3 regions of the Bradyrhizobium sp. ORS 86 genome follow, and region 3 is predicted to be linked to each of the others. Evidence: predicted binding sites of a transcription regulator. Region 3 holds the regulator's gene; each other region holds the start of a gene.
The links. Region 3 encodes PhoB, which activates phosphate uptake and scavenging genes when phosphate is short. Its sites were predicted from a motif close to TGTCATNNANCTGTCAT; they were not measured.

Region 1: the regulator PhoB is predicted to act here: its motif matches at 6,964-6,980, upstream of P6U25_RS14325 (Orn/Lys/Arg decarboxylase N-terminal domain-containing protein).
Region 2: the regulator PhoB is predicted to act here: its motif matches at 3,499-3,515, upstream of P6U25_RS20870 (DUF47 domain-containing protein).

The regions. Positions count from the first base shown of each region.
Region 1 is NZ_CP120699.1:3,161,802-3,171,905, reverse strand. It holds gene P6U25_RS14355 (DUF3311 domain-containing protein) at 226-435, shown strand; gene mctP (monocarboxylate uptake permease MctP) at 529-2,085, shown strand; gene P6U25_RS14345 (oxygenase MpaB family protein) at 2,152-3,102, opposite strand; gene P6U25_RS14340 (tetratricopeptide repeat protein) at 3,501-4,118, shown strand; gene P6U25_RS14335 (DJ-1/PfpI family protein) at 4,304-5,461, shown strand; gene P6U25_RS14330 (acyl-CoA dehydrogenase family protein) at 5,476-6,633, opposite strand; gene P6U25_RS14325 (Orn/Lys/Arg decarboxylase N-terminal domain-containing protein) at 7,026-9,383, shown strand; gene P6U25_RS14320 (GNAT family N-acetyltransferase) at 9,402-9,962, shown strand.
Region 2 is NZ_CP120699.1:4,459,094-4,469,197, reverse strand. It holds gene P6U25_RS20890 (ABC transporter ATP-binding protein) at 1-237, shown strand, start outside; gene P6U25_RS20885 (ABC transporter substrate-binding protein) at 278-1,507, shown strand; gene P6U25_RS20880 (branched-chain amino acid ABC transporter permease) at 1,572-2,435, shown strand; gene P6U25_RS20875 (branched-chain amino acid ABC transporter permease) at 2,437-3,405, shown strand; gene P6U25_RS20870 (DUF47 domain-containing protein) at 3,554-4,198, shown strand; gene P6U25_RS20865 (inorganic phosphate transporter) at 4,298-5,302, shown strand; gene sugE (quaternary ammonium compound efflux SMR transporter SugE) at 5,303-5,617, opposite strand; gene P6U25_RS20855 (peptide chain release factor 3) at 5,773-7,392, shown strand; gene P6U25_RS20850 (hypothetical protein) at 7,791-8,402, shown strand; gene P6U25_RS20845 (NnrU family protein) at 8,469-9,053, shown strand; gene panB (3-methyl-2-oxobutanoate hydroxymethyltransferase) at 9,056-9,877, shown strand; gene P6U25_RS20835 (class I adenylate-forming enzyme family protein) at 9,888-10,104, shown strand, end outside.
Region 3 is NZ_CP120699.1:7,333,456-7,343,559, reverse strand. It holds gene pstC (phosphate ABC transporter permease subunit PstC) at 1-424, shown strand, start outside; gene pstA (phosphate ABC transporter permease PstA) at 429-1,274, shown strand; gene pstB (phosphate ABC transporter ATP-binding protein PstB) at 1,271-2,089, shown strand; gene phoU (phosphate signaling complex protein PhoU) at 2,101-2,820, shown strand; gene phoB (phosphate regulon transcriptional regulator PhoB) at 2,879-3,589, shown strand; gene P6U25_RS33955 (GcrA family cell cycle regulator) at 3,813-4,325, opposite strand; gene P6U25_RS33950 (aspartate aminotransferase family protein) at 4,810-6,018, shown strand; gene argF (ornithine carbamoyltransferase) at 6,018-6,944, shown strand; gene P6U25_RS33940 (Hsp33 family molecular chaperone) at 7,182-8,183, shown strand; gene apaG (Co2+/Mg2+ efflux protein ApaG) at 8,318-8,716, opposite strand; gene P6U25_RS33930 (OpgC domain-containing protein) at 8,998-10,104, shown strand, end outside.

The sequences.
Region 1 (10,104 bases), 3.5 Mb from region 3:
AGCGAATGGACCTGGTGCCGCTTCTTGCCAGCGACATGACGTCGATTTGGAACCAAAGTTTAGCGCCAGCGTGATATATTGAACCGCCGTTGCGCGCTGCCGTGGATCGCTTTCCGGCTCGCGGATGCTGCAAGATGGTTGATCGGCTCGCATTTTCGAACCGCGCGGCAATCGCGCCGGCGAGCGCAACGTCATCAGGAGCCGGGCTTCCTCCGAGGAGGAAACATGAATCAACAGATCCGACGCACGGAATGGAGTTGGAGCTGGTGGTACCTGCTCCTTCTCATTCAATTCATCGCAGTGCTCTGGCCGCCATTCTACAACAGAGCCGAGCCATCCTGGATCGGCATGCCTTTCTTCTACTGGTACCAGCTTCTTTGGATCATCATCGGAGCCGTCCTGACCGCAATTGTCTACTTTGCGACTGATGACTAGCGCCAAAGCGACGCCGGGACGTATCGCCAAAACGGGAAGACAACGACGAGGTAACGTGGAGATTTGACCGGGAGGGCTAACCGGGAGGGTGCCGTGCAGAACGTGAACTGGACCGCCTTCATCATTTTCCTGGCACTGTTTGCCTTCATCACCTGGCTGGGCTTTGCCGCAGCCCGCTGGCGCCAAGGGGACCTCGACCTCCTGCATGAATGGGGACTCGGCGGACGTCGTTTCGGCACCGTCGTTGCCTGGTTCCTGATCGGTGGCGACCTCTACACTGCCTACACGTTCATTGCCGTTCCGGCGCTCGCCTTTGGGGCCGGCGCGATTGCGTTCTTCGCGGTCCCCTACACGATCGTCGCCTACCCTATTCTCCTGCTGGCTTTTCCGCGGCTCTGGTACGTCTGTCACCGGCACAATTACATCACCGCCGCCGACTTCGTCCGCGGGCGCTTCGGCAACCGCTGGCTTGCATTGGCTGTCGCGGTCACCGGCATCGTCGCGACGATGCCCTACATCGCGCTGCAACTCGTCGGGCTGCAGGTCGTGATCGGAGGCCTGGGCATTTCGGGGACGGGTTATGCCGGTGATCTGCCGCTGGTCATCGCCTTCATCATCCTCGCGGCCTTCACCTACTCGAGCGGGCTGCGAGCGCCCGCCTCGATCGCCGTCGTCAAGGACCTCCTCATCTATCTGACGGCATTCGCCGCAGTCGTCGTCGTTCCGATCCAACTGGGCGGCTTTGAGAAGATCTTTGCGGCGGTACCGGCCTCGAAGCTGCTGCTCGCTGTTCCCGGCGACAACACCACCGGCGCGTATGGGGCTTACGCGACGCTGGCGCTGGGATCGGCGCTTGCGCTCTTCCTGTATCCGCACTCCATCACCGGGATCCTCGCCGCAAGCAGCGGCCGCGCCATCCGCCGCAACGCCGCACTGCTGCCGGGCTATTCGTTCATGCTCGGTCTGCTCGCGCTCGTCGGCTTCTTCGCCATCGCGGCAGGTGTCAGCGAGCGTCCCGAATATGCGGCCGGCTTCAAGGAATTCGGCAACAACTTTGCGGTGCCGGCACTGTTCCTGCACAGCTTCCCGTCATGGTTCGTGGGGATCGCGTTCGCGGCCGTCGGGATCGGCGCACTTGTGCCGGCGGCGATCATGTCGATTGCCGCGGCCAATCTCTACACACGCAACATTCATCGCGAGTTCATCAATCGACAGCCGACCGACCGGCAGGAAGCGCAGATGGCGAAGTGGGTGTCGCTGATCGTCAAGTTCGGCGCGCTCGCCTTCATCCTCTTCCTGCCGTCCAAGTTTGCAATTTACCTGCAACTGCTCGGCGGCATCTGGATTATCCAGACGCTGCCGTCGGTGATGCTCGGCGTCTATACCCGCTGGTTCAATGATTGGGCGCTGCTGATCGGCTGGGCTGCCGGGATCGCAACCGGCACGGCGATGTTCATCGCGGCGAAGCTGATGCCGACCTACGCGCTTGCGATCGGCACCTTCACCTTTCCAGGCTACGCGGCGCTTTACGCCGTGATCGTCAACCTCGGCCTGACCGTTGTCCTCACCCTGGTGTTCACCTCGCTGGGCGCCGGTTCGACCGACGAAACCGCTGCGACCGAATATCACGCACCGTCGCCGACAGCGTGACCCGACCTGGCGAAACGGCACCGTTGCAGCGCGAGACCTTTGCCGCAGATCGCGTCCGGGACGGCCTCACCTGCTCCGGCGATGATCCAGTTGAGGTCGGCCGATCCAGGCCCTGTTAAGACACCGGGTTGCCCAGCCGAGCTGCAGCTTGCCCTGCAGTCGCGCCTGGGCTTCCTGGTAGGGACCGACGTACCGAAGGCGGGTCGGAATTTTTGGATAGAGGCGGCGAGTCCATGCAAGCGCGCGTTCTGCGGCTTTCCTGTCACCTTCGTCCAAGACAAATCCGAAGCCGGTGCGCAACCGGTCCGGCAGGAGCTGGGCGCTCAGCGCCCGGTACCATCGCGGCGGCCGCAGCCAAGGGCGTCCTCCGGCGAAGATTTGGCTGGCCACCTCGCGTGCCGCGGTGCTGACCGACAACGTATCCGATTGCATCATGGCCGCCGTGTAGGTGGCGAACGAGTCCCAGTCCGTCGGCAGGTCAGCCGACGTCAGCCCGAACAATGCCGCAAACAGCCGGCTTTCTGCCCAATACCGCTCGCGCTCCTCGACCGAGAGCGGAGGCAAGATCAGGTCGTGCACGATGAGGGCCGTGTCGACGAGAGTCGCGTGAACCCAGCGCAACGCTGCGACCTCGTTGGCGCGGTAGGGAGAGCCGTTTGCGTAGGGGCCGATCGCCTCGGACAAGCAACCGACGATCGCGGTATGGCGGTGGTGCAGGTGTCTGGCCGCAACAAGAGCGTTGTCGAGCGAGCCGAACACCATCGTGAACACAACGTCAAAGGTGCGATGGAAGCGGCCGATCGGATCGGCAAAGGTCCGCGAGTGCTCGGCCACCGCGGCAGCGACCCAGGGATGCGCGAGCTGAAGGAGCAAGGCCCGACCGGCGCCCAGAAAGATGACGGCTTCCCTGTCGATCTGCCAGGTGATCGAGGCCGGGCCGAAGATGCCCTCGGCCGCCCCGGCGGCTCGGTCCCGGACGGACTCAAGCGCAGCCTCCAGGTCGCGTTCAGAAACCAAATGCGCACCCTTCGAGACGAACGCGGCTCGATTCATTGCACTCATCTGTGCAGGTTATCCCGATTGAGCCAGCCAAAGCGCTCTAAACGTTGCGACATTCTGGATTACCTCCCGCTCGGCCGTCGTTGAGCCGGCTTAGTACGAAGGCGGTACGCCCCCGACCCAGTTTCCGGACAGCCGCGTTCCAGCAACGCGAAACCTAACATGAATGTTAGCTTCGAACTTTGCCGATACGAAGACAGCATCCGCCACGGTCAGGCTGCACACACCCACCGCGACAGTGCGGTTGTCGCATTCGTTGCAACAAGAACAATCTTTTGAGTCGAGCCGGAATGTCTCCCGCGATGGGGAGTTTAGTGCTTCAGGCCATGACGGCCTGTTCGTATCGGGAGGTGCGCATGATCAAGTCACCGATGAAGCTCGCAACACTTGCAGCATGCTTGACAGTGCCGCTCGCCCTCTTCCCGCCGCAGGCATCCATGGCAGCCGGCGGCGGGGGCGGAGGTGGCGGCGGAGGAGGTGGAGGCGATCCCTACGGGTCGCATTACGACACGCCGGCAACCGCGCCGACCTACCCACAGCAGAAAGGCAAGAAGGCGACACATACCAAAAAGCCCGCCAAGCAATCCGGCTTCGAGGACCCCGCGTTTCGCGAGGGCTACCGCGCCGCCTATGCGACGATCTACGAGCGCAACGACTACGCCGCCGCGATCGATCAACTCCATGCGCTCGGTCATGACGATCATCCGAACGTCGCCAATCTGATCGGCTATTCGTATCGCAAGCTCGGCGACTACAAGCAGTCGCAGGTCTGGTACGAACGCGCGCTGAAGGCCGATCCGAACCATGTGCTGACGTGGAACTACTATGGTCTCTGGCAGATCGAACAGGGCAACCGCGACCAGGCGGAATACCATCTGCGCCGCATCGCCGAGATCTGCGGCACCGATTGCGCTGAGTATCGCTCGCTTGCGGCGGCGCTCGAGCAGCCGCCCGGCACGAACCTGGTCTACTGACCGGCAGCGTCGATCTTGTGGCAGCCTGTAGCCCGCGCATGAGCGCGCGGGCTACAGGCGGGCTACATACGGACGCGGCCGCCGTCAGCCGCGTGTCCGTTTTTGCGGGAAATACGCCGTTTCGATCGATGGACTCGCCGGGTAGCTTGGACGACGACCAAGCAGACCCGTTGAGACACTTCATCATGAACTGGCGATTTCTTGCATGGGGTGGTGTTGCGGTCGCCGCGCTGGTTCCAATCGTTGGTGGCGGCTGGCTGCTCAGCCTTCCTGCCGCGTCGACATATAAGCGCCCTCCTCCGATCGCACGGGAGGAGCACGACGCATCGGTCGCGGCTCTGAAGCCGCCGAAGCGACAACGCCCGTTGATCGCGATCGTCGGCATCAATGAGATGACCGAGACCACCGACTATCTGATGCCTTACGGCATCCTCAAGCGCGCCGATGTCGCCGACGTTGTGACGCTGGCAACGGAGCCGGGAGCGGTGACGTTGTTCCCGGTGCTGAAGGTCGAACCGGACGCGACGATTGCAGCATTCGATGCCGCGCATCCCGATGGGGCCGACTACGTCATCGTGCCCGCGATGAGCCGTGACGACGATCTGACCGTGATGCAATGGATCCGACGTCAGGCGGACAACGGCGCCGTCATCATCAGCGTCTGCGCCGGCGCCAAGGTCGTCGCCTCTGCCGGCCTGCTGGACGGCCGGCGAGCGACGACGCACTGGTTCTATCTGAAGAGCTGGCGCGACAGGCATCCACAGATCCACTACGTCGCGGACCGCAGGATCGTGATCGACCGCGGCGTTGCGACGACGACCGGGATCTCGGCGTCGCTGCCGATGTCGCTCACCCTGATCGAGGCGATCGCCGGCCGCGCCAAGGCGGAGACGATCGCCCGCGAGATCGGTGTCGACGACTGGGATGCGCGCCACGACAGCAGCGCGTTCAAATTCACGCGCCCGTTCGCGCTGACCGCGATCCGGAACACGCTGGCCCTCTGGAACAGGGAGCAGCTCGGCCTCAAGCTCACGCGGGGCGTCGACGAGGTTTCGCTGGCGCTGGTCGCAGACAGTTGGTCGCGCACCTACCGCTCACACGCGGTGACCTTTGCCGCAACCGACGGCGTTCAGGTCACGCGCAACGGCTTGCGCATCTATCCGCAACAGGTCGCGACCGATTGGCCCGCGGCGCGCCTGCTCCCTCCGGTAGGAACGACGCCGCCGGCGCAGGCACTCGACCGGGCCTTGCACGAAATTGAGACGCGTTATGGTCGAAGCACGGTCGACTTCGTCGCCATGCAACTGGAATATCCGCGGCCTCCGGCGGCGCGCAATGAATAGTCGAAACCGGCCCTTTAGAACCGCCACGTGCCGGGATCGAGGCCGAGGCTTACGCGACCGCCGAGAGCATAGCAGCTCGGGTTCATCGCCACATGCTTGATCGCCGCGTGGACGTCGCGGATCGACCGCTCCAGCGTCCCGGTCTCGAAGATCGCTGCGGTGCCGGCATGGGCCGCAATCATGTCGACGACCCGCGCGGCATTTTCCGCGGCATTGGCGCAAGCCGTCCGCAGGAACACCCGCGCCTCGACAAGACGGCCGCCTCCGGCGTCGATCGCTGCGATCAACTCGGCCATGGCTTCGGCGAGCAAAGCGCGCGCTGAACGCAGCGCGACCTCCGCCCGGCCAACCATGTCTTGAACGGGCTCGCTGTCGCGCATCGTGCCGGAGCTGCCGAGCCGTGCCTTTCGCCCGGCCAGCTCGATAAAGGCCGCAAGCGCGCCTCGTGCGATGCCCAGGGGAACGACAGAGATCGTCCAGGCGAACGCGGACAGACCCGGCAGCCGATACGGAATTCCGCGTTCGGTGGGTTGAAGATCGACCAGCGCGTGGGTGTGGCTGAACGGAACAAAGCTGTCGCGCACCTCGAAGTCGCAGCTTCCGGTGCCGCGCAGTCCGGATACGAACCAGGTGTCGTGCACCCGGACCTCCGACCGGTCGAAGTAGCAGCACAACGGCGGCCCATTCTGGCCGCTAGCCGTCTTCACGGCGGCGAGCCCCATGAACCGGGTCGCATGATGAGCTCCACTGCCGAACGGCCAGCGTCCGCTGACACGATACCCTCGCTCGACCTCGGTGGCCGTGCCGACCGCACCGGTCGCGCTGACGACAAAGGCCAGCGGATCGGCGAACCAGCTCCGGGCCACCTCCGCGGACAGATAGCCGCCGATCCGGCTCATGCCGCCGCCATTGCCGACAATCCAGCCAACCGAGCCGTCGAGCGCGGAAGCTGCCTCGACAATCGTCATGAAATCGAACGGGGAGAATTCCGGCCCGCCGAGCGACCTCGGCAGATAGAGCCGAAACAGTCCCGCTTCGGCGAGCGCGTTGAAGACTGCGTCGGGCAGCCTGCGGTCGTGGTCGAAATGCTGGCGCTCCGCGGCGACGAGCGGTGCCAGCCGGTCGATGGCGGCAAGATAGGTCGCGACACTGGCTTCAGCGGGTACGAGCATGGCGCCCTCCGGCTTGGGATGCGTCCACTGTCGAGCATCATGCCGCACCAGGCAAACGCGAAGAATTTCAGCTAAGGGTGAACTGAATTCATCCACACTCCCCGTCCGGTGCGGGGCTGTCGCACATGCCGCCTTAGGCGGCTGCGCACGTACTCGGCCTCGTGGTTCGAGACGCGCCGCGAGCGGCGCTCCTCACCATGAGGGTCTACCAGTGTGCCGCAAAGCAAGACCTCATCCTTAAGGAGCCTGCCAAAGGCAGCCGTCGCGAAGGATGGCCGCAGGGCGCTTTTCTCCCAAATGCGATTGCCCTACCGTCCTGCGCCCGCCGCCTGTCATCCGCCTGTCATGAATTGTGCCGACAGGTTCAGCCCGGATGGACGTCGAGGACACGCATGGACTATTTCAAACGCTTCAACTTCCTGTTCGCCGCGCCGGTGTTCGAGGCCGACGATCTCGAAGGCATCCGCTTCAACCAGATCATCACCGAAATCGAGCGGTCCGGCTTCGAGGTGGTGCGCGCCCGCAAGCTGGAGGATGCCGAGATCGCGGTGCAGACTGACGCCGCGATCGGCTGCATGGTGGTCGACTGGGGCAAGAAGGGGCTTGAAGGCAAGACCGCCGCGCTGATCAACCTGATGCGCCGGCGCGGCCTCGACTTCCCGATCATCCTCCTGATCCGCCGCAAGCGGTTCGAGGACCTGCCGGTCGAGGTCTTGGATTTCATCGACGGTTACGTGTTCCTGTCCGAGGAGACCCCGCCCTTTATCGCCAAGAACCTGATCAGCCGGCTCAAGCAATATGCCGAGACGCTGAAGACGCCGTTCTTCGGCGCGCTGGTCGACTATGCCGAGGAAGGCAACCAGCTCTGGACCTGCCCGGGCCACAATGGTGGCGTGTTCTACAGCCGCAGCCCGATCGGGCGGGTGTTCGTCGAGCATCTCGGCGAAGCGGTATTCCGCGACGATCTCGACAATTCCGTGCTCGACCTCGGCGACCTCCTCACCCATGAGGGGCCGGCGCTGCGGGCGCAGAAGGAGGCGGCGCGGATCTTCGGCGCGGAGAAGACCTATTTCGTGCTCAACGGTACCTCGACCTCCAACAAGGTCGCGCTCGGCTCGCTGGTCACCGACGGCGACCTCGTGCTGTTCGACCGCAACAACCACAAGGCCGCCCATCACGGCGCGCTTTTGATCGGCGGCGGCATCCCGATCTACGTCCCGACCGTGCGCAACGCCTGGGGCCTGATCGGCCCGATGCGCTGGGACCTGCTCGATGAAGGCAGCTTGCGCGATGCGATCCGCAAGCACCCGCTGGTCAAGGACGAGAACGCCTGGAAGAAGCCCCGCCCCTTCCGCGTCGCGGTGGTGGAGCAGTGCACCTATGACGGCACCATCCACTCTGCCGAGATGATCCTCAAGCGCATGGGCCACCTCTGCGACTACATCCTGTTCGATGAGGCCTGGGCCGGCTTCATGAAATTCCACCCGATCTATACGGGACGCTTCGCGATGGGGCTGTCCGAGCTCGGCTCCGAGGCACCCGGCATCATCGCGACCCAATCGACCCACAAGCAGCTCGCGAGCTTCTCGCAGGCCTCCCAGATCCACATCCGCGATCGGCACATCAAGGGCCAGAAGCGCCGGGTGGAGCACCGCCGCTTCAACGAAAGCTTCATGCAGCACGCCTCGACCTCGCCGTTCTATCCGCTGTTCGCCTCGCTCGACGTCGGCGCGCAGATGATGAAGGGCCGCTCCGGCGAAGTGTTGTGGGACGACACGATCCGGCTCGGCATCGAGCTGCGCAAGAAGATCCGCGCGGTGAAGCGCGAGTTCGAGGAGAACGAGACGCGGGTCGAGCGGCGCTGGTTCTTCGAGCCGTTCGTGCCCGACCGCGTGATGATCCCCGACGTAGCGCGCGAAGGCGGCGTGCACAATGTCGCCTGGGAGACGATCTCGACCGACCAGCTTGCCACCAGCCCCTCCTACTGGCAGCTCAAGCCCGGCGAGAGCTGGCACGGCTTTCCCGAGCTGACCGCGGGCTTTGCCATGACCGACCCGAACAAGCTGACGCTGCTGACACCGGGCTTTGACCATGCGACCGGCGCCTATGCCGACCATGGCATCCCCGCGCCTGTGGTGGCGCAATATCTGCGCGAGAACCGCATCGTCGCCGAGAAGAACGACCTCAACTCCCTCCTCTTCCTGCTGACGCCGGGCGTCGAGGCCAGCAAGGCCGGCACGCTGGTCTCCGGCCTCGTCGCCTTCAAGAAGCTGCACGACGACAACGCGCTGCTCGAGGACGTCATCCCCGAATTCTACCGCCGGCGGCCGAACCGCTATGCCGGGGTACGCTTGCGCGATCTCTGCGGCGACATGCACCGCTTCTTTCGCGACGCCGGGGTCAGCGCGCTGCAGGCGAAGCAATTCCTGCCCGAGCATCTGCCTGAGATCGCGATGTCGCCGCGCGAGGCCTCGCGCTACCTGGTGCGCAACGACGTCGACTACCTGCCGATCGACGAGATCTTCGGACGGATCGCGGCGACGCCGTTCGTGGTGTACCCGCCCGGCATCGCGACCATCGTGCCCGGCGAGCGGCTCTCGGAGCGCAGCAAGCCGATGATCGAGTATCTCAGGATGTTCGAGGCAAGCTTCAACGCGTTCCCCGGCTTCGAGGTCGAGATCCAGGGCGTCTACAAGGAAATCGATGCGTCAGGACGGGTCCGTTTCTATACCTACGTCGTGTCGGAATAAGCGGACGGACAGCACGCAATGGAGAATGACCACAAGATCACTGTGCGCACTTCGCGCGACAGCGACGTCGACGCCATGCTGTCGATCTACCGCCGCCACATCCGCCGCGGCGTCGAGGAAAGCGTCGACGACAGCGGCACGCCGGAGCCCGACGATCTGCGCGAGCGCCGCAAGAATTTGCGCAACACCCGCCTGCCGCATCTGGTCGCAGTCCGCAATGGCGAGGTCGTCGGCTACGCCTATGTCGTGATGTTCCGCAAGCGTCCCGCCTATCGCTACACGGTGAAGCACTCGATCTACGTGCATCACCAACATGTCGGCCAGGGCGTCGGCCGAAAGCTGCTGCAGGAGTTGATCGACACCTGCGCCGCGGCCGGCTTCCGCCAGATGATCGGCTATATCGATGCCGACAACGCCGCGTCGCTGGCGCTGCACGACCGGTTCGGCTTCGCGCGCGTCGCGCATTTGCCGGGCGTTGCCTACCGCTACGGCCGCTGGTCGGACAGCGTGATGGTGCAGCGCTCGCTCGGCCCCGGCGCAACCGAGCCGCCGCCACCCGCGCCGCTGTCGCGGCGGTGATCGGGACGTGGGCAACGGCGTGGATCAACGCGTTCACATCCAGCCCCGTCATGCTGAGGAGCGCGTAGCGCGTCTCGAAGCATGCACGGCCGCAGTTAGGCCGTCGTGCTTCGAGACGGCCGCTATGCGGCCTCCTCAGCAT
Region 2 (10,104 bases), 2.9 Mb from region 3:
ATGCTGGACGAGCCGACCGAAGGCTTGGCGCCGGTCATCATCCAGCAGATCGGCCACACCATTTCGCGCCTGAAATCCGAGGGATTCACCATCCTTCTGGTCGAGCAGAATTTCCGCTTCGCCTCGACCGTTGCCGACCGCTACTACATCGTCGAGCACGGCAAGGTGATCGACGGGTTCTCGAATTCGGAGCTGTCGTCCAACATGGACAAGCTCCATACCTATCTTGGCGTCTGAGATCGCCTGAACCAGAAAATTTAAAACGAGGGAATACCAGATGAGACATACGATTTCGGCGCTTCTGCTCGGCACCGCGATGGTGCTCAGCGCCGCGAGCGTCGCCTCCGCCCAGGACAAGATGGACAAGACGGTCAAGATCGGTGCGTTGTCCGATCAGTCCGGCCTTTATGCCGACCTCGCAGGTCCCGGTTCGACGCTGGCGGCGCAAATGGCGATCGAGGACTCCGGCCTGAAGGCCAAGGGCTGGACCATCGATCTCATCTCCGGCGATCACCAGAACAAGCCCGACATTGGCACCACCATCGCCCGGCAGTGGTTCGACGTCGACAAGGTCGATGCGATCGTCGACGTGCCGAATTCCGGCGTCGCGCTCGCGGTCAACAACGTCGTGAAGGAAAAGAACGGCGTCTACATCAACTCGGGTGCAGCGACCTCTGATCTGACCAACGCGCAGTGCTCGCCGAACACAGTGCACTGGACCTACGACACCTACATGCTCGCCCACGCCACCGGCCAGGCGCTGGTGAAGGCGGGCGGAGACACCTGGTTCTTCCTGACCGCGGACTATGCGTTCGGCGCCGCGCTGGAACGCGATACCACCGCCGTCGTCCTTGCCAATGGCGGCAAGGTGGTCGGCGGCGTCAAGCATCCGCTCAACACCGCGGACTTCTCCTCCTTCCTGCTGCAGGCGCAGGCCTCCAAGGCCAAGATCATCGGCCTTGCCAACGCGGGAGGCGACACCACCAACTCGATCAAGCAGGCGGCTGAGTTCGGCATCGTCAAGGGCGGCCAGAAGCTCGCCGCGCTCTTGTTGTTCCTCACCGACGTCAAGGCGATCGGGCTCGAGACCGCGCAGGGCCTCAACTTCACCGAGACGTTCTACTGGGACATGAACGACCAGACCCGTGCCTTCTCCAAGCGGTTTTCGGAGCGGATGAAGAACAGCGCTCCCCCGACCATGGTGCAGGCCGGCGTCTATGCAGGCTTGATGCATTACTTCAAGGCGCTGGAGGCGCTGGGCGGCAATCCGCATGACGGCGTCAAGGTGGTCGAGAAGATGAAGTCGATCCCGACCGACGATCCGCTGTTCGGCAAAGGCGAGATCCAGCCCAACGGCCGTGTCACCCACAACGCTTACCTGTTCGAGGTGAAGAAGCCGTCGGAGTCGAAGGGCCCGTGGGATTTCTACAAGCTGGTCGGCACCGTGCCGGGCGACCAGGCGTTCACCCCGCTCGACAAGAGCACCTGCCCATTGCTGAAGAAGTAATGATCACGCCCGCCGGGCACGGCGTGACCGGCGGGCCTTGTCTACCCAAGCGAAAGCTCATTCGATGCAGGCTCTATACGCACAGCTCCTGGTGGGACTGATCAACGGCTCGTTCTACGCGCTGCTCAGTCTGGGGCTTGCCGTGATCTTCGGCATGCTCAACATCATCAATTTCGCGCACGGCGCGCTCTATATGATGGGCGCCTTCGTGGCGTATTTCCTGCTCAATCTGGGTGGCATCAATTATTGGTGGGCGCTGATCATCGCACCGATCGTCGTCGGCATCTTCGGCATGATCCTCGAGCGCACCATGCTGCAATGGCTGACCGGGCTCGATCATCTCTACGGGCTGCTGCTGACCTTCGGCATCGCGCTGATCGTGCAGGGCGTGTTCCAGAACTATTTCGGCTCCTCCGGTCTGCCTTATTCGATCCCGGATCAGCTCAGGGGCGGCATGAATCTCGGCTTCATGTTCCTGCCGATCTATCGCGGCTGGGTCGTCGTGTTCTCGCTGGTGGTGTGCCTTGCGACTTGGTTCCTGATCGAGAAGACGCAGCTTGGCGCCTACCTGCGCGCCGCCACTGAGAACCCGACGCTGGTGCGCGCCTTCGGCATCAACGTGCCACGGATGATCACGCTGACCTACGGGCTCGGCGTCGGCCTGGCGGCGCTCGCCGGCGTGCTGTCGGCACCGATCAACCAGGTCCGGCCGCTGATGGGCGCCGATCTGATCATCGTGGTGTTCGCGGTGGTCGTGATCGGCGGCATGGGCTCGATCATGGGATCGATCATCACCGGCTTTGCGCTCGGTGTGATCGAGGGACTGACCAAGTATTTTTATCCCGAGGCCTCCAACACCGTGGTGTTTGTCCTGATGGTGCTGGTGTTGCTGGTGAAACCAACGGGACTGACGGGACGGGCGGCCTGATATGTCAGCATTGACCGATGATACGATTCCGGTGACGCCGCGCGCGATGCGCGACGAGATGACTGTGTTCGCCGCGATGGCGGTGCTGCTGGCGGTCGTGCCGTGGACGGGAATCTATCCCTTCTTCGTCATGCAGGCGCTGTGCTTCGCGCTGCTCGCTTGCGCCTTCAACCTCTTGATCGGCTATGGCGGCTTGCTGTCGTTCGGCCACGCGATGTTTCTCGGCACCGCGGGCTATGTGTCGGCGCATGCGCTGAAGGTGTGGGGGCTGCCGCCCGAGCTCGGCATCGTGGTCGGCACGGCTGCCGCCGCCTTGCTCGCTCTTGTCACCGGCTATGTCTCGATTCGCCGGCAGGGCATCTATTTCGCGATGATCACGCTGGCGTTGTCGCAGCTCATCTACTTCATCTATCTACAGGCGCCGTTCACCCACGGCGAGGACGGCATCCAGGGCATTCCGCAGGGCCATCTGTTCGGGATCTTCGACCTCTCCAAGCCGACGGTGCTCTATTACGTCGTGCTGGTGGGATTCCTCGCCGGCTTCCTCCTGATCTACCGCACCATCAACTCGCCGTTCGGCGAGGTGCTCAAATCGATCCGCGAGAACGAGCCGCGCGCGATTTCGCTCGGCTACAAGACCGACCAGTACAAGCTGCTCGCCTTCATCCTGTCGGGCACGCTGGCGGGCTTCGCCGGCTCGCTGAAGGTGTTTGTGGCGCAGAACGCCTCGCTCACCGACGTGCACTGGTCGATGTCCGGTGAGATCGTGCTGATGACGCTGGTCGGCGGTCTCGGCACGATTTTCGGACCTGTGGTCGGCGCCTTCGTGATCATTGCCATGCAGCAATATCTCGCTGGCTTCGGCCAGTGGGTGACCGTCATCCAGGGCGTGATCTTCGTCGCCTGCGTGCTGCTGTTCCGGCGCGGCCTCGTCGGGGAGCTCGCCCATTACCTGCGGCGGTCGCTGTAGGGCAGCGGGGCAGGGACTTTCTGAACCGACAAAGTGGTGGATGACCGCCCATCCGGGCGGCCGAGGCCGGGCGCTTGTCCCGCGAAGTGTTCTATGACAGTTCTGTGACGGCTTCCCGACGGCTGCCCCGGAACGATGGAACGGACATATGTTACGCTGGTTTCGCAGCTTCCTGCCCAAGGAAGAGCGGTTTTTCGACCTGTTCGCCCGCCATGCCCAGACCTCCGTGCAGTGCGCATTGGCGCTGCAGGACATGCTGAAGGGCGGGGACGAGACGCCCGTCTTCTGCCAGCGTGTCAATCAATTCGAGAACGATGCGGACAACATCACCCGCGAAGTCCTCACCGCGGTCCGCCGCACCTTCATCACCCCGTTCGACCGCGGCGACATCAAGAACCTGATCACGTCGATGGATGATGCCGTCGACCAGATGCAGCAGACCGCGAAGGCGGTCGTGCTGTTCGAGGTGCGATCGTTCGAACCGCCGATGCGCGAGATCGGCGGCCTGATCATCGAATGCGCCAACCTAGTCGGCCGCGCGCTGCCGCTCTTGCAGTCGATCGGCCAGAACGTCGTGATGCTGACCCAGATCACCGAGGAGTTGACCAAGCTCGAAGGCCGGGTCGACGACCTGCACGACATCGGACTGAAGGAATTGTTCCTGAAGCATCGCAATGCCAACACGATGGACTTCATCGTCGGCGCGGAGATCTACGATCACCTCGAGAAGGTGGCCGACCGCTTCGACGACGTCGCCAACGAGATCAACTCGATCGTGATCGAGCAGGTCTGAGCATGATCCGGAAACGTGTGCAGCGGTTTTCCCTGCGACAAACGCGAGGCGTTTGCGCGGAGATCATGCTCAAACAAGTGAAATAGGGCAGGGCATCACGTGGACGCCACGCTGGGTCTTCCCGTTCTCGTCATCCTGATCGCGGTGGCGCTGCTGTTCGATTTCCTGAACGGCTTGCACGATGCCGCCAATTCGATCGCGACCATCGTCTCGACGCGCGTGCTGCGGCCGCAATATGCGGTGTTCTGGGCGGCCTTCTTCAACTTCGTCGCCTTCATGGTGTTCGGCCTGCACGTCGCCAACACCATCGGCACCGGGATCATCGAGCCATCGGTGGTCGATGCGACCGTGATCTTCGCCGCCCTGGTCGGCGCGATCGTCTGGAACCTGATCACCTGGGCGCTCGGCATTCCCTCGTCGAGCTCGCACGCGCTGATCGGCGGGCTGGTCGGCGCGGGCATGGCGAAGGCGGGGATTTCGGCGGCGGTGTGGAGCGGGCTCTCGAAGACGCTGCTTGCGATCGTGCTGTCGCCGCTGGTCGGCTTCCTGCTGGCGCTGGTGCTGGTCGCGATTGTCTCCTGGCTGTCGGTGCGCTCGACACCGTTCGCCGTCGATCGCGCCTTTCGCATCCTGCAATTCGCCTCAGCCTCGCTCTATTCGCTCGGCCATGGCGGCAACGACGCGCAGAAGACCATGGGGATCATCGCTGTGCTGCTTTATTCGCAAGGGCATACCGGCGAGACGTTCCACATCCCTTTCTGGGTGGTGCTGGCCTGCCAGAGCGCGATGGCGCTGGGCACCCTGATGGGCGGCTGGCGGATCGTCCGCACCATGGGACTGCGGATCACCAAGCTGACACCGATGCAGGGCTTCTGCGCCGAAACCGGCGGTGCCGCGACCCTGTTCATGGCAACCTTTCTCGGGGTTCCGGTCTCGACCACGCACACCATCACCGGCGCCATCGTCGGCGTCGGGGCGGCACGGCGGCTGTCCGCGGTGCGCTGGAACGTGGCGAGCTCGATCGTCTATGCCTGGGTGATCACAATTCCCGCATCCGCGGCGGTTGCCGCGCTGAGCTATTGGGCGGTGCTGATCCTCAAGTGATCATCCGACCAGCTTCAGCCCGATAATGCCCGCGACGATCAATGCGATGCTGGCAAGCCGCATCGCAGTCGCCGGCTCGCCGAGCAGGATGATGCCGAGCGCCGCGGTTCCGACGGCACCGATCCCGGTCCAGACCGCATAGGCGGTTCCGATCGGCAGTGTCTTGAGCGCGACGCCCAGCAGGATGATGCTGCCGGCCATGGCCGCCAGCGTGAGCGCCGACGGCACGAGCCGCGAAAAACCCTCAGTGTATTTCAGCCCGATGGCCCAGCCGATCTCGAGGAGACCCGCGGTGAACAGAATGGCCCACGCCATAACGAACCCTCCGGATATGGCAGGGTCGTCCCCGCTAATGGTCTCATGAGGTGAAGGTCGTCCTTCCCGTACCTATATGGGAGGATGCGACCATTCCGCATTGCGACAAATCGCCCTTGATCGTGTCCGTTTTCCCTGCCAAACGCTCCCCCGCTATGTCCGATATCTCAGTCACAGCCGAATCGCCGTTCCGTTCGTCGCTTTCCGAGGAGGTGGCGCGGCGACGCACCTTTGCGATCATCTCGCACCCGGACGCCGGCAAGACCACGCTGACCGAAAAGCTGCTGCTGTTCGGCGGCGCGATCAACCTTGCGGGGCAGGTCAAGGCCAAGGGCGAGCGGCGCAACACCCGCTCGGACTGGATGAAGATCGAGCGCGAGCGCGGCATCTCGGTCGTCACCTCGGTGATGACGTTCGAGTTCAACGATCTCGTGTTCAATCTCCTCGATACGCCGGGCCACGAGGACTTTTCGGAAGACACTTATCGGACGCTGACCGCGGTCGATTCCGCTGTCATGGTAATCGACGCGGCCAAGGGCATCGAAGCGCGCACGCGAAAACTGTTCGAGGTTTGCCGCCTGCGCGACATTCCGATCATCACCTTCATCAACAAGATGGACCGCGAGAGCCGCGACACCTTCGAGCTTTTGGACGAGATCGAGAAGACGCTGGCGCTCGACACCACGCCGATGACCTGGCCGGTCGGCCGCGGCCGCGACTTCCTCGGCACCTACGACGTCGTCAATGGCGGCGTGCGGCTGCTCGAAGGCGGCGGCGCCAAGACCGGTCAGGCCGAGCAGATCGACATCGCCGATCTCGGCGCCCGCAATCCCAGTCTCGACGTCGCCGGGGTCAAGGACGAGCTCGAACTGGTATCGGAAGCCTGCAAACCGTTCGAGCTCGACGCGTTTCGCGAGGGGCACCTGACGCCGGTCTATTTCGGCAGCGCGCTGCGCAATTTCGGCGTCGGCGACTTGCTGGAAGGGCTCGGCAAGTTCGCGCCGGCGCCGCGTGCGCAGGATTCAGATTTGCGCAAGGTCGAGGCCTCCGAGCCGCGCATGAGCGCCTTCGTGTTCAAGATCCAGGCCAACATGGATCCGAACCATCGCGACCGCATCGCGTTCGCGCGATTGTGCTCGGGCAAGCTCAGCCGCGGCATGAAGGCGAAGCTGGTGCGCACCGGCAAGAACATGAGCCTGTCGAGCCCGCAATTCTTCTTCGCTCAGGACCGTTCGGTGGCGGACGAGGCGTTCGCCGGCGACGTCGTCGGCATTCCCAATCACGGCACGCTGCGGATCGGCGACACCCTGACTGAGGGTGAGGAGCTGACTTTCGTCGGCGTGCCGAGCTTCGCGCCGGAAATCGTCCGCCGTGTCCGCCTGACGGATGCGATGAAGGCGAAGAAGCTGAAGGAAGCCCTGCAGCAGATGTCGGAAGAGGGCGTCGTCCAGGTGTTCCGTCCGCGCGACGGCGCGCCGGCGCTGGTCGGCGTGGTTGGCCCGCTGCAGCTCGACGTGCTCAAGGCGCGGCTCGATGCTGAATACTCGCTGCCGGTGGAGTTCGAGGTCAGCGAGTTCTCGCTGGCGCGCTGGATCTCCTCCGATGATCGCAAGAAGCTCGAGGCCTTCATCGCCGCCAACAATTCCGGCATCGCCGACGACGTCGACGGCGATCCCGTGTTCATGGCCAAGAACGAGTTCTATCTCGGCTATACCCGCGAGCGCGCCGAGGGCATCACCTTCTCCAACGTCAAGGACGTGAAGAAGAAAGCGTAGTGCCGCTAACCATTCGGTGTCGTCCCCCGCGAAGGCGGGGGACCCAGTACGCCGCGGCTTTCCGTAATTTGCAAACGCCTCTGGATACTGGATCGCCCGGTCAAGCCGGGCGATGACGGTGGAGGCTGGGGCGGCGGCTTCTCATGCAAGCGCGAGGATGATGTGAAGAAGGCGTAACGCCAACCATTCGGTGTCGTCCCCCGCGAAGGCGGGGGACCCAGTACGCCGCGGCGTCTCCGCAATTCACAACCGCCTCTGGAATACTGGATCGCCCGGTCGAGCCGGGCGATGACGGTGGAATTTGTGGCGCCACAAGCGCGCGGAATTGAACGCGTTGCCGCTTGATGCGATCCGGTTGCGGTACCATTTTCTCCGGAGCGCATTCAGGGTTCGCTCGCATGCTCCGTCGCGTTGCCATCGTCGTTGCCCTTGCAGTGCTGGCCATCGGCCTTGCCGCCACCGCCGGCGCGCGGCCACGGCATCAGAGCAACCCGATTCCATTCGCGCATGAGCCGTGCAGCGTGCTCGACAACAGGCCCTGCACCCCGTCCTATTGCAGCGTGTTCAATCGCGGGCCCTGTCTGCCCGAGATGGATTATCCGTATGGTGAAAATCTGCAGCTCACGGTCCTGACCGTGCCGCCGCAGGACCAGGCCGACAGGTATCGCAAGCCCGATCATGACCTCAATACCATCGGTGACCTCTTTGCCGCGCTGCGTGCCTGCTGGTCGCCGCCGCCAGCCGATAGCGCGCGCGAGGGCATGCAAATGTCGGTGCGGTTCAGCTTCAAGCGGTCCGGCGAAATGATCGGCGCGCCGCGGATGACATTCGCCACCTCAGGCGTGCCGGCCGATACCCGCTCCACCTATCTGAACGCGATCAACGCCTCGCTCGATGCCTGCCTGCCGCTGAAGTTCACCGGCGGGCTCGGCGGGGCCCTGGCCGGCCGCCCGATCATGATCCGCTACGTCGACAATCGCGAACTCGCCAAGCCGGCCGGGAATCCGTGAAGCTGCGACATTGCGCACCGCCCGGCGAAGGTGATACGCGAAGGCATCAATCAGGGGAGGAACGTCGTGGGACTGCTCGTCATGATCCTCGGTCTCGTGCTGTTTCCCGGCGTCCACTTGCTCACGACGCGGCGCGAACTGCGCGCGAGCATCGTGAAAGCGATGGGTGAGGGAGCCTACAAGATTGTCTATTCGCTGGTCTCCATCGCAGGGCTCGCGCTGATCATCTGGGGATTTGGCCATTACCGAGCCGCCGGAATGATCCCGGTCTGGACGCCGCCGACCGCATTCAAGCACATCACGGTGGCGCTGATGCTGCCGGCCGTCATCCTGGTGGTGGCTTCATATATCCGCGGCCGCATCTACACCACGCTGAAGCATCCGATGCTTGCGGGCGTGAAGCTGTGGGCGTTCGCGCATCTGCTCGCCAACGGCGATCTCGGCTCGATCATCCTGTTTGGCTCGTTTCTCGGCTGGGCGGTCTATGACCGCATCTCGCTGAAGTACCGCACGGATGCTGGCGCGCCGCCGATCCCGGTGGGCGGGACAACCAACGACCTGATCGCGATCGCGGTCGGTGTCATCGCTTATTTGGCGCTGGCGTTTGCGTTCCATCCGGTCGTGATCGGCGTGCCTGTGATGGGAGCCTGACGATGTCTGTTCAATCCGCCATCAAGCGCAAGACCGCGCCCGACCTTCGCGCCCGCAAGAACGGCGAGCCGATCGTGATGCTGACCTCGTACCACGCGCACACGGCGGCGCTGGTCGACAAGCACTGCGATGCCATCCTGGTCGGCGATTCCCTCGGCAACGTCATGCACGGCTTCGAGACCACCGTTCCCGTCACGCTCGACATGATGATCCTGCAGGGCCGTGCGGTGATGCGCGGCTCGCAGCAGGCGCTCGTCGTCGTCGACATGCCGTTCGGCTCCTACGAGGGCTCGAAGGAGCAGGCGTTCCAGTCGGCGGTGCGGATCATGAAGGAAACGCTGTGCGGCGCCGTCAAGCTCGAGGGCGGCGCGCGGATGGCGGAGACGGTGGCGTTCCTGTCGGAGCGCGGCATTCCCGTCATGGGCCATATCGGCCTGACGCCGCAGTCGATCAACACGCTGGGCTCGTTCCGCGCGCAGGGCCGCGAGGAGGCGAACTGGGCGCCGATCGAAAACGACGCCAGGGCGATCGCGGAGGCCGGCGCGTTCTCGATCGTGGTCGAGGCGGTGGCCGAGCCCCTGGCGCGCAAGATCACGCAGTCGATCGCGGTGCCGACCATCGGCATCGGTGCCAGCGCGGCCTGCGACGGCCAGGTGCTGGTGCTGGAGGACATGCTCGGCCTGTCGCCGCGCGCACCGAAATTCGTGCGCCGCTACGGCAATCTGGGACCTGCGATCGAGGAGGCGATTGCGGGCTATGCGCGGGACGTGAAGAGCCGCGCCTTCCCGGGGCCCGAGCACGTCTACGACATGAAGAAAACCTGACGGAGCCGACATGGACTGGTCGCAACACGCACTTCCGCCCATGCGGCTCGAGCCGCGCTTCGGTGACCGCGTCGTGCCGGCCTTCGTGGAGCGGCCGGGCAGCCTCTGGGCGATGATCGCGCAAGCCGTGGCGCAGAACGGCGATGGTGAGGCGCTGATCTGCGGTGATGTGCGCTTGAGCTGGCGCGAGGTGGCGCAGCGCGCGGCCAAGGTCGCGGCCGGCTTCG
Region 3 (10,104 bases):
CCTCGCGATCATGGTGCTGCCGTTCATCACCGCGATCTCGGTCGATGTGTTCAAGACCGTGCCGTCGGTGCTGAAGGAAGCCGCCTACGGCATGGGCTGCACCACCTGGGAGGTCGTCCGCAGCGTCGTGATCCCCTACACCCGGGTCGGCGTGATCGGCGGCATCATGCTGGCGCTCGGTCGTGCGCTCGGCGAGACCATGGCGGTGACCTTCATCATCGGCAACTCGTTTCGCATCTCCTCGTCGATCTTCGCGCCGGGCACCACGATCTCGGCGGCGATCGCCTCCGAATTCGCCGAAAGCGACGGCCTGCACCAGTCCGGCCTGATCCTGCTCGGCCTGCTCTTGTTCGTGCTGACCTTTTTCGTGCTCGCGGCGGCGCGCTTGATGCTGCTGCGTCTGGAAAAGAAGGCGGGGAAGTGACGCCATGAACCCGATCTACAAATCCCGCCGCCGCAGCGACATCGTCGTCCGCGCTCTCTGCGTCAGCGCCGCGCTATTCGGCGTCACCTGGCTGGCGCTGATCCTGCTCACGCTGCTCTACAACGGCGTCGCAGGGCTGAGCGTGCAGCTCTTCACCCAGAACACCCCGCCGCCTGGCTCGACCGAAGGCGGTCTGCTCAACGCCATCGTCGGTTCGATCATCATGACCGTGATCGGGGTCGGTATCGGCGCGCCGCTTGGCCTGTTCGCCGGCACCTATCTTGCCGAGTACGGTAGACATGACAAACTCACCTCGGTGATCCGCTTCATCAACGATATCCTGCTCAGCGCGCCGTCGATTATCATCGGCCTGTTCATCTATGGCGCCGTGGTGGTGCCGATGCGCGGCTTCTCGGCGATCGCCGGCTCCCTGGCCCTCGCGGTGATCGTGATCCCGGTCGTGCTGCGCACCACCGAGGACATGCTGCTGCTGGTGCCTAATCCGCTGCGCGAGGCGGCAAGCGCGCTCGGCCTGCCGCGTTCGCTGGTCATCAAGCGGATCGCCTATCGTGCCGCCCGATCGGGTCTGATCACCGGTGTGTTGCTGGCCACCGCCCGCGTCGCGGGTGAAACCGCGCCGCTGCTGTTCACCGCGCTCTCGAACCAGTTCTTCAGCCTGAACCTGACCAGCACGATGGCCAATCTCCCGGTGACCATCAACAACTTCGTGCAGAGCCCCTATGCCTACTGGAAGGAGTTGGCCTGGAGCGGTGCACTGCTCATCACCTTCACCGTGCTCGCGCTCAATATCGGCGCGCGCATCCTAGGTGCCGAAAGGGCCGCAAAATGACCGAGCTTTCCGTTTCGATGACTGCCGCGAGCCACGTCCCCCAGGTGCCGCTTCCAGAGGCGCCGCCGAAAGTGACGGTGCGCAACCTCAACTTCTATTACGGCGAGCACCACGCGCTGAAGAACATCAACCTGACGCTCGGTACCAACCGCGTCACGGCGTTCATCGGCCCGTCGGGCTGCGGCAAGTCGACCCTGCTGCGCATCTTCAACCGGATGTATGATCTCTATCCGGGTCAGCGCGCCGTCGGCCAGTTGATGCTGGACCAGACCAACATCCTCGACCCCAAGCTCGACCTCAACCTGTTGCGCGCGCGGGTCGGCATGGTGTTCCAGAAACCGACGCCGTTCCCGATGACGATCTATGAGAACATCGCCTTCGGCATCCGCCTCTATGAGAAGATCTCGAAGTCCGAGATGGACGACCGGGTCGAAAAGGCGCTGCGCGGCGGCGCGCTGTGGAACGAGGTCAAGGACAAGCTGAACGCCTCGGGCCTCTCGCTGTCCGGCGGCCAGCAGCAGCGCCTGTGCATCGCGCGCACCGTCGCGGTGCGACCCGAGGTGATCCTGTTCGACGAGCCGTGCTCGGCGCTCGATCCGATCTCGACCGCCAAGGTCGAGGAGCTGATCCAGGAACTGTCCGAGGACTACACGATCGCGATCGTTACCCACAACATGCAGCAGGCGGCGCGCGTCTCCGACAAGACCGCCTTCATGTATCTTGGCGAACTGATCGAGTTCGACGACACCAACAAGATCTTCACCTCGCCGAGTGATCGACGCACCCAGGACTACATCACCGGCCGGTTCGGCTGAGGAGACAAGCGATGGTTTCTGAACATACCGCCAAGGCATTCGACAGCGACCTGCAGGAACTCACCCGCCTGGTCGCCGAGATGGGCGGCCTCGTCGAGCGCATGATCACCGAGTCCGTCGATGCGCTGATCCGCCGCGACGTCGCGCTCGGCAAGCGCGTCGTCGCCGCCGACGTCGAGATCGACAGCCTGCAGCGCATCATCGAGGAGCGCGCGGTGCTGACGATTGCGCGCCGCCAGCCGATGGCGATCGACCTGCGCGAGATCGTCAGCGCAATGCGGGTGGCGACCGACCTCGAACGGATCGGCGACCTTGCCAAGAACATGGGCAAGCGGGTCGCGGCGCTGGAGAGCGATTTCCAGCCGCTGAAGCTGATCCGCGGCCTGGAGCACATGACCGACTTGGTGCTGTCGCAAGTCAAGTCGGTGCTCGACGCCTACGCCGCACACGATTTGCCGGCCGCGATGGCGGTCTGGAAGGGCGACGAGGAGGTCGACGCGATCTGCACCTCGCTGTTCCGCGAGTTGCTCACCTACATGATGGAGGATCCGCGCAACATCTCGTTCTGCATCCATCTGATGTTCTGTGCCAAGAACATCGAGCGGATCGGCGACCATGCCACCAACATCGCCGAAACCGTGTTCTACATGATCGAAGGCCAGCAGATCACCGACAAGCGCCCGAAGGGTGACATGACCACCTTTGCCACCACAGTGCCGGGCAACGGCTAGCTGAAGGTGCTGGTTCGCGTTCGGGCAACGGATCAACACAGAGAAAGACCATAGACCGATGAGCGCACGCATTCTGGTAGTCGAAGACGAGGAAGCGCTGACGACGTTGTTGCGCTACAACCTCGACGCGGAAGGCTACGACGTCGAGACGGTCGGGCGCGGCGACGATGCCGACACAAGGCTGAAGGAGCGTGTTCCCGATCTCGTGGTGCTTGACTGGATGCTGCCCGGCCTCTCCGGCATCGAGCTGTGCCGCCGCCTGCGGGCGCGACCCGAGACCAAGCAGCTTCCGATCATCATGCTGACGGCGCGCGGCGAGGAGAGCGAGCGGGTGCGAGGCCTCGCCACCGGCGCCGACGATTACATCGTCAAGCCGTTCTCGGTGCCGGAGCTGCTGGCGCGCGTGAGGGGCCTGTTGCGCCGCGCGAGCCCTGAGCGGCTCGCGACCGTGCTGACTTACGGCGATATCGAGCTCGACCGCGAGAAGCGTCGCGTCGCGCGCTCCGGCCGGCCGATCGATCTCGGGCCTACCGAGTATCGCCTGCTCGAGTTCTTCCTCGAGCATCCCGGCCGCGTGTTCAGCCGCGAGCAACTCCTCGACAGCGTCTGGGGCCGCGACATCTATATCGACGAGCGGACTGTCGACGTGCACATCGGCCGCTTGCGCAAGCTGCTCAATCCCGGCCGCGAGCAGGATCCGATCCGCACCGTGCGCGGTGCCGGCTATGCGCTCGACGACCGCTTCGCCAAGGCGGAGCCGCAGCCGTAAGGCGCGGCAGCAAATAACCACAGCGTCGTCCCGGCAAAAGCCGCGACCCATAACCCCGAATGCAAATTGTTGCGCGAAGTTGGAACGACGAGTCCCGTTCACAACACAAGCCGCAGCGTATGGGGCCCGGCCTGCGGCAGGACGACGCTGGTGACGTAGAGGTGGTCCCTTCACAAAAAAATCCCCGCTTGCGCGGGGATTTTGTTTCCACGGCCTATGCTACTCACCGGGTCGGCGGCTTGTTGGCGGGCCTGCGCCGGTCGGCAGCCGGCTGGTAGGCGATGCGCGAGTGGTGCGCGCAATAGGGCAGGCCGGTGAGCGCCTTGCCGCCGCAGAAGAAGAATTCGGGGCTCGAGGGGTCGCCGACTGGCCAGTGGCAGGTCGCCTCGTTCAGCTCGAGCAGCGACAGCCGTTGGCTCATCGGCACCACATTGTCGTAGGCGACCGGATCCGGCTCCAGCTCGACCTCGAAGGCGTGGGCGAGCGCGGTGTTGCCGCGCGAGACCGGACGCGCCACCCGCATCATGTGTTGGGCGGGACGGGCCTTGCGCTGTCGCGGGGCAGCGGTGGAAGGGGCCTTGGCACGGCCGGACAGGCCAAGCCGATGCACTTTGCCGATCACGGCGTTTCGCGTCACATTGCCGAGTTCCGCCGCAATCTGGCTGGCCGACAGGCCCGCCTCCCAGAGCTTCTTGAGCTGCTCGACGCGATCATCGGACCAGGTCAATACCGTCATCGCATTCTTCCCTTCGCCTTGCGCCGGCCAGTCATCGGAGCGGCGCTGCGAGCCAAATCTGACAAATATCCCTGCGGTCAGAATCCCTTAGCCCTCGCCGGACGCGGTTTTGCGCCCGAACGTGTACGCAGAACGAAAGCTACTTAGAGGGTCCAGTACTGCCGCACGAGATGTCGTATCCGACAGTCCAAACGCTACAATATGGCGTGACTCTGGCGCAAGAGTCCGCGGCAGCGCGTCCACATGTTCCGACACTTATGCATTGCAATGAGGCTTTTCCACCTCACCGGAATGCTCCGGATTGCGCGCGTTTCGCACTGCAGGAAGGCCACTTCGTAGCGATTGACAGAGACTGCCCGCAGCATACAATGCCCGCCACGTGCCGCCCGAAAAGGCGGCACGTTTTGTTTTCCGAAGCTGGCCGTTGCTGCGCTGGCGTCAAGGCACGCGGCAATTGTCGGCCTCAAACCCGTCAGTGATTGCCATGACCAACAGCGCCACGTCGCATCTGCTTCCCGTCTTCGCCAGGGTCGATCTCGGCTTCGAGCGCGGTGAGGGCGCTTGGCTCATCGCAACCAACGGCGACCGCTATCTCGATTTCACCTCGGGCGTCGCGGTGAACGCGCTCGGGCATGCGCATCCGCATCTGGTCAGGGCGCTCCAGGAACAGGCGACCAAGCTCTGGCACATGTCGAACCTGTTCAAGAGCCCGGACGGCGAGGCGCTCGCCGCGCGGCTCTGCGAGCAGAGCTTTGCCGACTACGTATTCTTCTGCAATTCCGGCGCGGAAGCGACGGAAGGCGTGATCAAGCTGGTTCGCCATTATCACTTCTCCAAGGGACATCCCGAGCGCTACCGCATCGTCACCTTCGAAGGCGCGTTCCACGGTCGCACGCTCGGAACGCTCGCCGCCACCGGTTCCGCCAAATATCTGGAGGGCTTCGGTCCGCCGATGGACGGCTTCGACCAGGTTCCGCACGGCGACATCGAGGCCGTGAAGAAGGCGATCGGACCGCACACCGCCGGCATCCTGATCGAGCCGGTGCAGGGCGAGGGCGGCGTGCGCTCGGCCCCGCAAGCCTTCTTCAAGGCGCTGCGCCAGCTCTGCGACGAGCACGGCCTGCTGCTTGCATTCGACGAGGTGCAGACCGGCATGGGCCGCACCGGCGAATTGTTCGCCTACAAGCGCGTCGGCGTGACGCCCGACGTGATGTCGCTCGCGAAGGCGCTCGGCGGCGGGTTCCCGATCGGCGCGGTGTTGGCGAGCGCAAAGGCTGCGGCCGGCATGGCACCGGGCTCGCACGGTTCGACCTTCGGCGGCAATCCGCTGGCGGTGGCGGCGGCCAATGCCGTGCTCGACGTGATGCTCAAACCCGGCTTTTTCGATCACGTGCAGAGGATGTCGCTGCTGCTCAAGCAGAAGCTTGCTTCGGTCGTCGATCGCTATCCCGGCGTGATTTCGGACGTGCGCGGCGAAGGCCTGTTGATCGGTGTTAAGGCCGTGGTGCCCTCGGGCGACCTCGTCACCGCGCTGCGCGAGCAGAAGCTGCTCACCGTCGGCGCCGGCGACAATGTCGTGCGATTCCTCGCGCCCCTGATCGTGACCGAGGCCGAAATCGACCAGGCCATCGGAAGTCTCGAGCGCGCCTGCTCCGCGCTGTCGGCGGCGCAGCCGAAGAAGGCGGCCGGATGATGAGCAAGCCGGTCCGCCACTTCCTCGACATCAACGAATTGCCGCTCGGCGAGTTGCGCAACATGCTCTCGGCCGGTGCCGCCATGAAGGCGAAGCTGAAGGCCCATGAGAAGGGCAAGAAGCCGCTCGAAGGCAAGACGCTGGCGATGATCTTCGAGCGTCCATCGACCCGTACGCGGGTCTCGTTCGACGTCGGCATGCGCCAGCTCGGCGGTGAATCGATCATGCTGACCGGCGCCGAGATGCAGCTCGGCCGCGGCGAGACCATCGCCGACACCGCGCGCGTGCTGTCGCGCTATGTCGATGCGATCATGATCCGCATCCTCAACCACGATGCGCTGCTGGAGCTCGCAGCGCACGCCACCGTTCCCGTGATCAACGGGCTGACGCGACGCTCGCATCCCTGCCAGGTGATGGCCGACCTGATGACCTTCGAGGAAAATCGCGGCTCGATCGAGGGCAAGACGGTGGCCTGGACCGGTGATGACAACAACGTGCTCGCCTCCTGGGCGCACGCCGCCGAGCGCTTCAAGTTCAATCTCAACGTGGCGACGCCGCCGGAGCTCGCACCGAAGAAGGCGATGCGCGACTGGATCAAGGCGACCGGCGCGCCGATCGTGCTTGGCAGCGATCCGGAGGCCGCGGTCCGTGGCGCCGACTGCGTCGTCACCGACACCTGGGTGTCGATGGGCGACAAGGAGGGCGAGCACCGCCACAACGTGCTCAGGCCCTATCAGGTCAATGCCAAGCTGATGTCGCTCGCCAAGCCCGACGCGCTGTTCATGCACTGCCTGCCGGCGCATCGCGGCGAAGAGGTCACCGACGAGGTGATCGACGGTCCGCAGTCCGTCGTGTTCGACGAGGCGGAAAACCGCCTGCATGCGCAGAAGGGCATTCTGGCCTGGTGTTTTGACGCGGTCGCGTAAGGCCACCACAAGACTGTCGTCCCGGCCAAGCCAACGGGTCGCGCGAATGCGCGCCCGATGACAGGCTCCGCGCGAGCCGGGACTCTTACGCCGCGACCCCTGAAAGAGGCACGAGGGGAGACGCCTTGTGCCGCGAGAAAATCCTGTGGTTGGTCCCTTGCTTTCGCAGGGACGACGTCGATCCTCGGTATGCTGAACCCCTTTCGTTTTGTGGTCCGAGACCCCAGATAGAGCGCCATGGTTCCACAATCCCCCGACACCAAAATCGCTGCCGAGGCGCCAACCCGCGCGCCATCGGCCATTCCGGTTGACGACGCAGTGCTGGCCTTCGAGGTCGACGCGCTCGACCTGCGCGGCCGGCTGACCCGGCTCGGCCCGGCGCTCGACGAGATCTTGCACAAGCACGATTATCCGCCGCCGGTCGGCAAGCTGCTGGGCGAGGCGATCGTGCTGACCACGCTGCTCGGCTCGTCGGTGAAGTTCGAGGGCCGCTTCATCCTGCAGACCCGCACCGACGGCCCGGTCTCGCTCCTGATCGTCGATTTCCGGGCGCCCGACCAGTTGCGTGCTTATGCGCGCTACGACGCCGCCCGCCTCACGCCGGGCCTCAGCTCCGGTGAGTTGCTCGGCAAGGGGCATCTGGCGATGACCATCGACCAGGGCTCGAAGACGAGTCGCTATCAGGGGCTGGTCGCGCTGGAGGGCGGCAGCCTGGAAGATGCGGCCCACGAGTATTTCCTGCGCTCCGAGCAGATCCCGACGCGGGTCCGTCTTGCGGTCGGCGAGGAGATGCGCGGCGGCGAAGGTGGCAAGCTGCACTGGCGCGCCGGCGGCATCATGCTGCAATTCCTGCCGAAGGCGCCGGAACGCGCCAAGCAGGCCGATCTGCATCCCGGCGACGCGCCGGAGGGCACGATCGCGCATAGCGTGCCCGAGGATGACGCCTGGGTCGAAGGACAGTCGCTGATCTCGACCGTCGAGGATGTCGAGCTGATCGATCCCGATCTCTCCGGCGAGCGGCTGCTCTACCGCCTGTTCCACGAACGGGGCGTCCGCGTCTTCACTCCGCAACCGCTGCGCGCGCAGTGCTCCTGCTCGCGCGACGCGGTGTCCGCGATGCTCAAGAGCTTCACGCCGAAGGATCGCGCCGACATGGTCAAGGACGGCAAGGTGGTCGTGACCTGCGAATTCTGCTCGTCGGTCTACGAATTCACGCCAGACGAAGCGGGCGTGGAGTAGGGCACGGTCGTCGCCACAACGAGCGCGTCGTCACCCGCGAAAGCGGGTGACCCAGTATTCCAGAGACGTTTGTGAACGATGAAAAGGCCGCGGCGTACTGGATGCCCCGCATGCGCGGGGCATGACATCTTAGGCTAATTCAGTACGCGCTTGCCGTCCGGGCTCGGGCTGTCGAGCGAGAAGGTCGGCACGTCGATCTCGAAGCGCTCGCCGCTCTCGCTGACCATCAGGTAGCTGCCGGTCATGAAGCCGGAGGCAGTCGGCAGCGGTACGCCCGAGGTGTATTCGAAGCGTTCGCCGGGGGCGAGCACCGGCTGCTCGCCGACCACACCTTCGCCACGCACCTCCTGGCGGCGGCCGGTGGCATCGGTGATGATCCAGTGCCGCGTGCGCAACTGGACGGTCTCCGGGCCGGAATTGATGATCACGATCGTGTAGGACCAGAAATATTCACGCCGTTCGACCGACGAGCGATCCGGCATGAAGTTCGGCTCGACGGTGACTTCGATCTGGCGGGTTACGGCGCGGTACATGCAGCAAATTCCGATGGTGCTGGAGCGTGGTCCGGAAAGTCGGTCGCGGCGTTCCGGATCGCTGAGACAGCGCCATCATACCGAATTGAGCCGCCGGAACCAATCGGTGCCGGGGCGGCGAAAGGCCGGTCCATTCCGGACCGGTTCATCGCGGTTTCAACATAGTTCCGTCCTAGAGCGCGGCGGCATGCCGCCGCTGCCAGCGCTTTGTCCGCAGGTCGCGCACCGATATTGTCTTCTCAGCATGGCGTGCGAGTATCCCGCAGCCGACATGGTGCTTGATGAGCTCGATTGCCGATCCCATAGCGAGTTCGCCCGCGGCGGAAGCCACGGCGGCCAAGACCAAGGCGGTCGCGCCGGCGATCACGCTGCCGGCGGCGGGCGAGCGTGAGCTGCGGCTCGATTTGTTCCGCGGGCTCGCGCTCTGGCTGATCTTCATCGATCATCTGCCGACCAATCTTCTGACCTGGCTCACGATCCGCAACTACGGATTCTCCGACGCCACCGAGATTTTCATCTTCATCTCCGGCTACACCGCAGCGTTCGTCTACGGACGCGCGATGCAGGAGGCGGGTTTCACGATCGCGACCGCGCGGGTGCTGCGCCGGGTCTGGCAGATCTATGTCGCGCACGTCTTCCTGTTCACGATCTTTCTCGCTGAAATCTCCTACGTCGCGACCTCGTTCGAGAACCCGCTCTACACCGAAGAGATGGGGATCATGGATTTCCTCAAGCAGCCCGATGTCACCATCGTCCAGGCGCTGCTGCTGCGCTTCCGCCCCGTCAACATGGACGTGCTGCCGCTCTACATCGTGCTGATGCTGTTCCTGCCGCTGATCCTGTGGCTGATGAAGTGGAAGCCCGATGTCACGCTCGGCCTGTCGGTGCTGCTCTATGCACTGACCTGGCAGTTCGACCTTTACCTGTCGGCCTATCCGAACGGCGTCTGGGCGTTCAACCCGTTCGCTTGGCAATTGCTGTTCGTGTTCGGCGCCTGGTGCGCGCTCGGCGGCGCGCGACGGATGTCGCGCATCCTGGCGTCGCCGATCACGATGTGGATCTGCATCGCCTATCTGGTCGCGGCGTTCTTCGTGACGCTGACCTGGCACGTGCCGCAGCTCGGTCACGTCATGCCGAAGATCATCGAGCAGTGGATGTATCCGATCAACAAGACCGACCTGGACGTGCTGCGTTTCGCGCACTTCCTGGCACTTGCCGCGTTGACTATGCGCTTCCTGCCCAAGGATTGGCCGGGGCTGAAATCGCCCTGGCTGCGACCTTTGATCCTGTGCGGTCAGCATTCGCTTGAGATATTCTGCCTCGGTGTCTTCCTCGCCTTTGCCGGTCATTTCGTGCTCGCCGAGGTGTCGGGCGGTGCCGCACTGCAC